2 regions of the Trinickia sp. NRRL B-1857 genome follow, and region 1 is predicted to be linked to the other one. Evidence: predicted binding sites of a transcription regulator. Region 1 holds the regulator's gene; the other holds the start of a gene.
The links. The regulator LexA, encoded in region 1, represses DNA repair genes until DNA is damaged. The targets are predictions, from matches to a motif close to ACTGTATNNNNATACAGT.
Positions count from the first base shown of each region.

Region 2: the regulator LexA is predicted to act here: its motif matches at 3,205-3,222, upstream of AB1286_RS24155 (VRR-NUC domain-containing protein).

Region 1 is NZ_JBFLUK010000001.1:560,625-566,538, reverse strand. Features, by position in the region: gene AB1286_RS02630 (hypothetical protein) at 1-105, shown strand, start outside; gene AB1286_RS02625 (ABC transporter permease) at 165-1,010, opposite strand; gene nodI (nodulation factor ABC transporter ATP-binding protein NodI) at 1,108-2,022, opposite strand; gene AB1286_RS02615 (universal stress protein) at 2,260-2,763, shown strand; gene AB1286_RS02610 (DUF2939 domain-containing protein) at 2,851-3,432, opposite strand; gene AB1286_RS02605 (hypothetical protein) at 3,576-3,905, opposite strand; gene lexA (transcriptional repressor LexA) at 3,930-4,577, opposite strand; gene AB1286_RS02595 (CysB family HTH-type transcriptional regulator) at 4,797-5,723, shown strand; gene AB1286_RS02590 (asparaginase) at 5,812-5,914, shown strand, end outside.
Region 2 is NZ_JBFLUK010000011.1:694,646-700,559, reverse strand. Features, by position in the region: gene AB1286_RS24170 (GlxA family transcriptional regulator) at 1-765, shown strand, start outside; gene AB1286_RS24165 (glycosyltransferase) at 886-2,085, opposite strand; gene AB1286_RS24160 (DUF1345 domain-containing protein) at 2,393-3,058, opposite strand; gene AB1286_RS24155 (VRR-NUC domain-containing protein) at 3,240-4,919, shown strand; gene AB1286_RS24150 (helicase C-terminal domain-containing protein) at 4,916-5,914, shown strand, end outside.

The DNA of each region.
Region 1 (5,914 bases):
TGGCAACGCGCGGACGGCAAGGTCGGCCGGCACGAGGCCCGCCCGTTTGCGATGGTTGCGTTCATCAGCGACGTCGACGTGCCCTGGAACGACGACGAAGAGTAAGAGCCGCAACGCGCTGGCGTCTCGGCACGCGCGGTTGGGCCGTGCGTTTTGCCTGCGTTTTACCGCATCAAACGACGCCTAAACAAGACGGCGCAGATAAAGAACGGCGCGATCGCGTACACCGCGAGCACGCCAAGATGCAGGGCGACGCCCTCCACGGGGCGTCCCAGCATAGCGGCGCGTATGAGCTCCACTGCATGGGCTAGCGGTAGAACCATCGCGGCGTGACGCACGCCCTGCGGCAACTGCGACAGCGGAAAGAACACGCCCGAAAGCAGCAGCATCGGGGTGAGTACCAGCGTTTGGTAGAACATGAAGAAGTCGTACGACGGGGCGAGCGCCGTCACGATCATCGCGAGACTTGCGAATGCGAGTCCGGCCAGCGCCACGACGGGTAGGGCCATCAACATCGACGGAAACTGCGCATAGCCCAGCACGCCGGCCACCAGCATGATCGCCGAGCCCGAGAGGATCGCTTTGCTCGCGGCCCAAATAATTTCACCGACGACGATATCCCCAAGCGTGAGCGGCGTATGCATGATCGCTTCCCACGTTCGCTGCACATGCATGCGCGAAAATCCCGAATACATGGATTCGAACGTAGCCGACATCATCACGCTGGAGCCGACGGTGCCGGCCGCGAGAAAGGCAATGTACGACACGCCGTCGACGTGCCCCACCATCAAGCCCAGCCCAAGGCCGAGTCCGAACAGATAGATCATCGGATCGGCCAAGTTGCCGATCAGTGAAGCCGCCGCGAGCTTGCGCCAAACGAGATAGTTGCGTCGCCAAACCGCGGTCCAGTTTGTCGCGTTGGCCGGTAGCGCCAGTCGCCAACGGTTTCCTTGCGCCTGTTTGGCCGCGCCGCGTGTCTGCGCACGCGTCTCGTAGGAGGGGGCATCCATGGTTTCGTTCTCGTCAACCGTTATGCACGTCTCAATTCGTCTTCGTCGTCATCATGCGGAGCACCATGCCGAACGGGTACCCACGCCAAAATCACACTCAATCCTGCATTTCTCGTCCCGTCAGCCTTAAGAAGACGTCTTCGAGATTCGCGGGCCGATGCACGTAGCGCAAACCCGCGCGACCCGCCAGGCGTGCATGGACGGGTTCGGCGTCGCGTACATAGCAAAACAAGGTCTCGCCGCTGATCTCGGTGCGCGTCGCAAAGGGCGCCAACTCATCGCGCAAAACCGTTGGCGCCGGGCCGTAGACTTCGATGACATCGCAGCCGATTTCCTGCTCGACGAGGTCGCGTGGAGCGCCTTCGGCGATCTTGCGTCCTTCTTCGATGATGCAAAGCCGATCGCATAGCCGCTCCGCTTCCTCCATGAAATGCGTCGTAAGCAAGATCGTTTTGCCGCGAGCGAGCAAAGAGCGCAACCGGTCCCAAATCAGATGGCGCGCTTGCGGATCGAGCCCGGTCGTCGGTTCATCGAGAACCAGCACGTCCGGATCGTTGATCAGCGAGCGGGCGAGCGTCAGCCTGCGCTTCATACCGCCCGAAAGTTCGCCGACGCGTGCATCGGCTTTGCTTTCGAGGCGCGCGAACTCGAGCAGCTCGGGCACCATGGCGCGCGTCTTGCTCGCCGATAGTCCGTAGTAGCGGCCAAACACCAGCAGGTTTTCGCGTACGCTGAAATCGGGGTCGAGGTTATCGAACTGTGGAACGACGCCCACACGTTGACGCGCAAAACGCGCGCCGGACGGAATGGCATACCCGCACAGCGCGATTGTTCCGGCATCCGGTTCGACGAGCCCGAGCAGCATCTTCAGGGTCGTGGTTTTGCCGGCGCCATTCGGCCCAAGCAGGCCGAAGCATTCGCCGGCGCGAACATGGAACGACAAGCCGTCGACGACGGCTTTATCGCTGTAGTGCTTCACCACGTCGCGAAATTCGATGGTGTTGTTGGACATGAGGACGGACGAGAGGTACCGCACAAGTTCAGGGCCGACGGTGCCCCATTCTATTGCATCGCGCACTGTCGTCCTCGTGAAGGCAACGCATGCTTCGCTGGTGCGGCGCAGCGCAGGCGGCGATGCGTGCATGAGCCGATGAGCGAGATCTAGGCGTTTTCCTAGCCTTGCAAGTCCAAATGCGCCGCACCATGATTGAAACGACACACCGCGATCCGCGCGGGCTCGGAGGCCATAATGGCGAGCTACAAAAAAATCTTACTGTGTTATGACGGCACGCGCGAAGGCCGCAAAGCCTTGCGTTGCGGTGCCGATCTCGCGCTCGATCTCAAAGCGGAAACGCACTTGCTATCGGTCGTCGATATGCGCACGAGTATCGCGCAAAGCGCGGGTCTGCTGACGGACGTGGCTTGCGGCCGGTTCGAGGATGCCGCTCGCGAAATTCTTCAAGAAGGTGTCGACTGGTTGACCGAACGCGGCGTACTGGCGCACGGCCATTTCGCCTTCGGCCATCCGATCGATGAGATCGCCAATTTGGCGGATGAACTGAAGGTCGATCTCATTGTCGTCGGCCATCGCGCGCGCAGCGGGTTGTCGCGATGGTGGATGGGCTCCGGCAATACGCTTTTGCTCGATCGCGTCTCTTGCAGCATTCTCGTTGCGGTATCGACCGCGCACGAGAAGGAAGCCGTCGATGTCAAAGCGACGGCCGCCACATCGGCTGGCGGCGCCGGTACCTGAGCGTGGCTCTATTGCTGCCGGCCTGCGGCGATCGCTGCCACCACGCGAGCCGGAGACGTCCGGCTCATCTCGTCGCTTATCGGCGCGTCAACGATTGAGCTCGACCGCGTCGATTTGCCACGTGAACCAGCCGCGGCGATGCAAGATGACGCTATAGGGCACGCCACCGGTATCGCGCGTATACGTGACTGCGAACGTGCTCGTATCGCGATAGCCGGCATCTGCCTTGGCGCGCGGCGCGGACACTTGGCCCGGCGCGGAAGCGGGTCCCGCCGGCGTTTCTTGGGCTTGCGGTGCCGCGCCCGCTTGTCGATCTCCGGCCGGCGGCGGTGCCTCTCCGGGCTCGCCTCGAGGCGGCATGCCTTTGAGCAATGCGACGACGCCGTCCGGTGTCGCATAGGCATCGACGAGCGGATTCACGAATGCCATACCGACTAGCGCGCCCAATGCCGTAAGCGGATGTTGAAGCTTTTCCGCATCGACACGCCGACTCAACATCTGAGTCACTTCGACCTTGAGACTAGCTCGCAACGCGGGATAGTCGACATAGCGATTGATCGTTGCCGTATCGCGCGCTTGCACTGCCTCTCTCAGCCGGCTGAGGACGAGATAGGGCGAGGCGTAAGCGAAAACGGCAAGCACCACGACGATGAATACGATGCCTGTCACGAGCGTTGTCGTGAGTGGCTTTCGTGGATTGGAACGGTTCTCTGCGGTCATGAAAGGATGGCCTTTATCGATGTTCAATGTTGTTCATTGACAGCGATCGCGCCGAAACGATCCCCCATGCCGCCCATTCTCCCGCAAGCGTCTCAACCCCATTGCGCCGCGGCTACGCCTGCACGTTCATCGTCGATGCATCGATCGATCATTTTGCATACGGCGTCGATCGAGCCGACGAGGATCACACGAGACGGACCGTGATAGACGCGAACCGGCGCGCGACGTGCCGGTTCGGCATGCAGTGCGCTATTGAGCGAGACGCGCGCGAATGCCGGCAACGCGGCAGGCTGCGTTGCCGTGTCAGGCTGCCGCGCGGGGCTGATCGCGGCGGCCTCGAGCGGCGGGCACTGGATGAGTCCGCGCAAATGGCGCAAGCGGCCGAAAGTGCGGAAAGGCATGAGGCGGGCAAGGCGATCCATGGCGGCTCCCTAACGTGTGCGGAATCAAAATTCGGACGGGCGAATCAGCCCGACCGCAATGCCTTCGAGCGCGAAATCGGCGCTGCCGGCTTGAACGAAGATGTTCTCGTAGTCCGGGTTTTCGGCGATCAGCTCGATACCGTTGGGACGGCGTTTCAGGCGTTTGACGGTCACGTCGTCTCCCAGACGGGCGACGATGATTTGGCCGTCTTTGGCTTCGGTGCGCTTTTGCACGGCCAACAAGTCGCCGTCGAGAATGCCGGCGTCGCGCATCGATAGCCCGCGCACCTTCAATAGGTAATCGGGCTTGCTCGAAAACAGCGCCGGATCGCAGGCGTAGTGCTGCGAAATGTGCTCTTGCGCGAGGATCGGGCTGCCGGCGGCGACGCGGCCGACGAGCGGCAACGAAAGCTGCATCAAAGCCGGATGCGGTAGCGAGAACTGATGCGGCATGTCCTCGGGCGCCAGCAGCCGAATGCCGCGCGAGGCGCCGGCCGCTAATTCGATGACGCCTTTGCGGGCGAGCGCGCGCAGATGTTCTTCGGCCGAGTTCGCCGACGAGAACCCAAGTGCCGCAGCAATCTCGGCGCGAGTGGGCGGGAAGCCGCTCTGCTCGATCGATTGGCGGATCAGATCGTATACCTGCTGCTGCCTTGCGGTAAGTTTGGTCATGTCGCACTGTATGGATAGACAGGTTGCTGTATTTTTATACAGTATTCGACGAAGATCAAGCCCTGTGTTGCGACCCCACCGCAGCTTTAGTACGAATCGATATAAAAAAATGAGGATTTATTAGTTCTGGGAATAAAAAGCTTCGCCTAGACTGGCTCGACCCGGGCGCCGAGAGTCGGCGCCGACCGACGATTCCGCTTGTTCTAGAGAGACACTCGCATGAACTTTCAGCAGTTGCGCTTCGTGCGCGAGGCGGTGCGCCGCAATCTGAATCTGACGGAAGTCGCCAACGCGCTATTCACGTCCCAGTCGGGCGTGTCCAAGCAGATCAAAGATCTGGAGGACGAACTCGGCATCGACATTTTCGTGCGCCGCGGCAAGCGGCTCACGGGGCTCACCGAGCCGGGCAAGGCCGTGCATCAACTGATCGAACGCATGCTGCTCGACGCCGAGAACATGCGCCGCGTCGCCCGGCAATATGCCGACGAGCAGACGGGGCACCTCGTCGTCGCGACGACGCACACGCAGGCGCGCTATGCGCTGCCCAAAGTCGTGCGCGAGTTCACGCGCGCCTATCCCAAAGTGCAACTGGCCTTGCGCCAAGGCAATCCGCAACAGATTGCCCAAATGCTGATCGACGGCGAGGCCGATATCGCGATTTCGACCGAGGCGCTCGATCGTTTTTCCGACATCGTCACGTTCCCTTGCTACTCGTGGCACCACATCGTCGTCGTGCCCAAGGGCCACCCGCTTGCCGGCCGGGAGCGCGTGACGCTCGAGCATGTCGCGGAATATCCGATCGTGACTTACGACCGCGATTTTACGGGCCGCTCGCATATCGACGCGTCGTTCGCCAAAATCGGCGTGCTGCCGGACGTCGTGCTGACGGCAATCGATGCCGACGTCATCAAGACGTATGTCGAGTTGGGGATGGGCGTGGGTATCGTCGCGGCCATGGCTTACGATCCGAAGCGCGATTCGGAACTTGTGGCGCTCGACACGCAACATCTGTTCGAAGGCAGCACGACGCGCGTCGGTCTGCGCAGGGGGGCCTTCATGCGAGCCTACGCATACCGCTTCATCGAAATGTTCGCGCCGCAGTTGTCCGAAGCCGGCATGTCGGGGCAGTTGCGCGAAGCGGCTTGAGTTCCACCCTCGTTGCGGCATCCGCGCAGCGAGGGTAGGTGAAATCAGGGCGTTCGCCGCGATACGCGGCGCGGTTAAAATGGCGCCCATGATTACGACCCAAACTTCCTCCTCTCAAGCGGCGCTGCCGCGCATCGCCGTGCTGGCGACCGGCGGCACGATCGCCGGCTCGGCGGCCGATGCTTCGCAAA
Region 2 (5,914 bases), on a different contig from region 1:
TCATCCGCGCGCGTCTCGACCGATCGGTTGGAAGCGCGCCAATTGGGCGATTTGCATACGTTGATTATCGTTGGGGACTCGGGCGCGGCATTGGCTGCACGGGAAAACCCGTTTGTGCGTTGGTTGCGCGTGATTTACCAAAGGACGGACCGGATCGAGCCGATCGTCAGTCAGGCCGCGCTAGCCTCCATCGACGCACATCGCCAACGTAAGTTCGGCGGCACCGAGAGCTGGAACGCCTCGCTGGAATCGCGCGGAACGTCCGAGTACGTCCCTAGCGCGAGCGACGATCAACACCGGTTGCTCTGCCTCGCGCTATTCCAGGTCAAACGCGATCTGGGCCTCGACGTCGCGATGAAAATCGCCGAGCGCTTGATGCCGGGCACGAGCCGGGTATTGCTGCCGAAGTTGAGCCGCACAAGCCACCGGAGCACGAGCGAGCAGGTTCGCGAATCGGCTCGTTGGCTGCTGGCCAACTGCGAACAAGACATTACGATCGTTGACGCCGCAAGCGTCGCTGCAATGAGTCAGCGAAATTATTTGCGCCATTTCAAACGCGAAATGGGCACCACGCCTTCGGAATTTTTGCTGCAAGCGCGCCTTGAGTTGACGCGGCGGCTGCTTGCCGAAACGAAATTGCCTGTCGATGTCATCGCGCGGCATAGCGGCATGCGCAACGGCGACAATTTGGCGAAGATGTTCCGCAAGCGGCTGACCGTGTCCCCCACGGAATACCGCCTTCGTAATGCACGGGCGACTGTCTAACCGATACTGATACGCGCGGATCGCGCTCGGCCACCGGCAAGCATTTCGGCGAATTCTTAAACGATTCGCCGAAGCTTGCCGGTGGCGTTTTGGCGTATCTGGAGCACGCGCACGGGCGATTCAGTCGCTCGTCAGCGTGGTCTGTACGATTTTCTTGAAGTGATTGACCGTATTGCCGGCAAGCAAGTCTTCGGAATTCGACCGGGGCGTCGAGCGGCAGATGCCGTCGAGCGCGAACGCTTCGTCGATAGCGGCATTGACCGATCGTGCGGACAAACTGCGCAACAAGGAACCGAGGCGATCGCGCTTCGTGAACCACCCGATCAGTCCCGAATCCGTTGCAATGACTGTCTTACCGTATCGATGCGCTTGCGCGAGAACACCACTCATCCCGTAGTGCCGTTTGTAGCCGACCCATACCGCGTCGCATGCGCAAAATAGGTCTGCTTCCATTTCCGGCGAGATGAATTGGTCGTAGACGCTCACCCGACTAAATAACCCGCCGCCGATCGAAGCAATGAACGCGCGCACGTCTTTGGTTTGCTCACCGGCGATGACGATCAGCGGATGTTCGTCTCGCCGCATGCACGCGTATAAGAGTTCCTTGATTCCCTTGCCGTCGGATATCGTGCCGTACACGAGAATGCACCGCTCGTTGCCGATTCCCAATCGCGCTCTCGCCTCGTGCTGTTCAACCTGGTCGGCGTCGGCGAACGGGCCTTCCAAATAATGCACCGGCGGACAGCCGCCGCGGGCCGGCGATTTTGCGTGCCACGCCGAAAACGTCGGGTCGATCGTCAGCAGCGCCGATAAGTTTCCCCCGCGCAACGCGCGATAAAAGAGCCGCTTATAGACGAATTCGGCGAGCGGACGACGCGGCGCTTGCACCCCGATATCGCGCAAATGAAACGATTGACGCATCGCGATGCACATCCAACGCGTCGAGCCGAACGGCGAGCCGAGTACGCCGACGGCATTCAAGATGTAATCGCCGTCGGGGACGACTACGAGGTCGACGCTATCCGTGCGAACCACGCGGCGATATATCGACGCGAAAGCGGCGTAAAAACCGAAACCCATGTTTGCCGCATTGAGCCATGACGAGGGGTGCGCAAAGTGGCCATGCTTGCGATCGGTCACAACGGTGACCGCGGCACGCGAGACTTGGTACGCCAACAGCAGCGGATGATCGCGATGGCGCGGCTGCGTCCAGAGCATGCACTCGTAGCCGGCCTCGACCAGCGCTTCGATCGTCCATTGGACATATCGCCAACGATAGCCGGACAGGTCCGGCTCAATAACGAGCGCGCGCGGTCTCATAGCGCGAATCCGCCACGCGGTGTTATGCGGAAGTCGCTAGCAAGAACGCCGGAAAATGGAATGCGCATAGTGTGGCGAATAAAAAGGCATTGCGTTCGACAGGTCGACTTCTCGACTTATCGACTTATCGAGAATATGCCTCGCCGCCGAAGAGGTGGCAACGACGGCAGACAAAATGACCGATAACACCTAACCGCACACCTTCGGCCGCCCTGCCGGGCAACGCTGAGCGGCCAAGGGCCATGCTTTCTTATATCGCGTTCCACGCCGCCGGCAATAGGATCCCGCCCAATACGATCCCGCCCACTCAAGACCCTAACAATCCCGCCGCGATATTAACGCACAAACCCAGCACCGCGGCATTGAAGAAAAACGACAAAATCGACTGCGCCAACGCCGTCCGTCTAGCGCGCCGCGAGCAAACCGACACATCCGATGTTTGCGATGCAACAGCGATCGTAAATGCGAAATACATAAAGTCCCAATAGTCGAGCGGCTCTTGGGGATCGGGAAACTTGAGCGAAGCCTCGCCCTCGCCCGCCTGATGGTAATAGCGCGCATATTCAAGCGTGAATACCGTCGGAATCAGCAGCCAGCCGCCGATCATCGTGATGCCGGTCAGCGCGTAGTTGATGCTCGCCTGCTTGGCGCCCAGTCCCTTCGCTGCCGACAACTCGACCACGATGGCGACCAAACTCGCGATCGCCGCCGCTGTGATGATCGCCAATACCGCGCTCGCACCCTCGTCTTCGCGCTCCGCTACCCGCTGCAAATCTTCCGGGCTCGCCCGAAACATGCGAATCCAGATCAAGACGAGGTACGACCACATCCCGGCATCCCAGGCGGCGAGAGAACGCTGAATCGGCCGCAGATGCCACGGCTCGATCAGAAGAGCGATCACGCCGATCGCGATCCCGATGAAGATTCGTGGGCGATTACTTAAAAAGCGAACGATACGTGCGGATGGATCCATGGGGTCTCGGTTGGTTAAATTCGGATAAGTTTGCCGCCGCCATTGGACAGCGAAGACCGGACGCTATTATCGCCGCGCCAGCCACCTGATGATCGCGTATCCGAGAGAGAGTACGCGCCGAGGTCGCCCGCGAATTTGCTATCATCCCTGTACGTTTATACAGCCCTTTTTTCGAGCCGTCGTGTCCCCCTCCGCCCCTTCGCCGTACTACCTGCTGAATTTCGAGCGCGCGTTGGCGTGGGTTGGCGAGCGCTACGAGGGCTTGCTCGATGCGGCGGAGCGCGAGTTTCTAGAGGCGTTTCCTCGCTTACCGCAATCGGCCCGCGCACTGCTCGTTCGCATGCTGATGCGCCGGGGCTCGCTGTTTCGCGCTAGCCGGCTCGTCTACGAGGAGATCGGCTGCCCGCTCGCGGCGGCCGGCCCGCTGGCGGCGCTGGGCTGGATCGATGCCGACTGCGCCGTGACGATCGATGAATTGTTCGTCGTTGCGACGCTCCCCGAGTTGGCCCGTATCTTCGCGGGTTCAGGCGGACAGAAACACGCGCGCAAGGCGGCATGGCTCGAGGCGATTCGCCCGCAATATCCGGCGCCCCAACGCTACGGCGAATGGGCGAACGGCGCCGCCGATCAAGTCATTCGCACGTCGATAGACCCGCTGTGCGAGCGCCTGCGCCTTATGTTTTTCGGCAATCTCCACCAAGACTGGTCGGAATTCGTGCTCGCCGACTTGGGCGTCTATCAATATGAGTCGGTTGCCTTTCCGCACTCGGCTCGGGCATTTCGCACGCGCGCCGATATCGACGGCTACCTCTTGCTGCATGCGTGCCGCGCGGCGCTCGATGCGCTCGTCGAGGCTACCGACATAGAGGTCTTGCTGACCGCGGCGTTGTCGATCGAGATCGATAACCCGTGGCTGGAAACGCGCCGCGCGAAGCTCTTGTTCCGCGTCGGCAACCATGCCGAGCGGCTCGGTCACTGGCAGGTAGCGCATGACGCCTACATTCGCAGCACGTGGCCGGGCGCAAGGCATCGCCGAATCCGCGTGCTCGAACGCGACGGTGAGGCCGATCGAGCACACGCGCTGGCCTTGCAGGCACTGCGCGAGCCGGAAAGCGAAGCCGAAACGCAGCGCGTCGCCCGCATGATGCCGCGGCTATGTAAAGCCGTGGGGCAGCCGGGCAAGGCGACGCGCAAAGAAAACGCGATCGATCGCGAAACGCTCGTGCTGCCCTACCCCGACGAACCGTTCGCCGTCGAATATGTCGCGCGCGATCATCTGGGTACCGAGTCGGCTCCCGTCTTTTATGTCGAAAACGGCCTGATCAATTCGCTCTTCGGCCTGTTGTGCTGGGAAGCCGTGTTCGCCCCCGTGCCGGGCGCGTTCTTCCATCCGTTTCAACGTGGGCCGGCCGACCTGTACGCACCCGATTTCCAAGCGAAGCGCGCCGAGCTCTTCGCCCGATGCCTTTCGCAGTTGGACACCGAAGCCTATCGCTCGACGATCCTGCAAAACTACGAACGCAAGAGCGGCCTCCAATCGCCGTTCGTGTTTTGGACCATGCTGACGCAGGAGCTCATCGCGCTAGCCCTCGATTGCCTGCCCGCCGCACATCTAAAACTTTGGTTTTCGAGGATGCTTGCCGATATCCGCGAAAATCGCTCGGGTTTGCCCGATCTCATTCGCTTTTGGCCTGCGCATCGGCGTTACGAGCTCATCGAGATCAAAGGCCCCGGCGACAAGCTGCAAGACAACCAGATTCGCTGGCTGCGCTATTGCGTCGACCACGCAATACCCGTGCGTGTCATCGACGTTCGCTGGGCCCAAGCACCCGCCGGCGACGGCGAGAGGGTTGCGGCATGAGCTATGTCGTCGCCGTCCGTACGCTATGCGAGTTCACCGCGAAGCGCGGCGACCTCGATCTGCGCTTCACGCCCTCGCCGACCTCCCTCGAGGGCATCGAAGGCCACGCGACCGTCACCGCCCGGCGCGGCGCCCAATACGAAGCCGAAGTCACGTTGACCGGCACATACGGCGAATTGACGGTGCGCGGACGCGCCGACGGATACGATCCGGCGCTCAATCGCCTCGAAGAAATCAAGACGTACCGCGGGCAACTGGAGTCGATGCCGGAAAACCATCGCGCGCTGCATTGGGCGCAGGCGCTCGTGTACGGGCATCTGCTCTGTCAAGCGCGCGCGCTCCCACGGCTAAATGTCGCGCTCGTCTATTTCGACATCGGCTCGCGCAAGGAAACGGTACTCACGCAAACGCACGACGCAGCTGCACTGCGCAGTTTTTTCGAGGCACAATGCGAGCGTTTTCTCGCATGGGCGATGCGTGAAAGCGCGCATCGCGCCGCGCGCGACGCCGCGCTCGCCCAGTTGCAGTTCCCCCATGGCGCCTTTCGCAGCGGGCAGCGCGAGCTCGCCGTCGCCGTCTACCGCGCATCGCGCGACGGCCGCGCACTCATCGCTCAAGCGCCGACGGGAATCGGCAAGACGCTGGCCACGCTGTTCCCCGCGCTCAAAGCGTGCGGACAGGGTCACGTCGAACGCGTTTTCTTTCTCACGGCGAAAACCCCGGGACGCGCACTCGCGCTGGACGCGATCGACACGCTCCATCGGGGCGAGCCCGCCTTGCCGCTGCGAACGCTCGAACTCGTCGCCCGCGACAAGGCTTGCGAACATCCGGACAAGTCGTGCCACGGCGAATCGTGTCCGCTCGCGCGCGGCTTTTACGATCGCCTTCCGGCCGCCCGCGAACTCGCGCTTTCAAACCGCAGGCTAGACCGCGACGTGGTGCGGCGCGCCGCACTCGAACACGACGTTTGCCCTTACTACTTGGCCCAGGAGCTT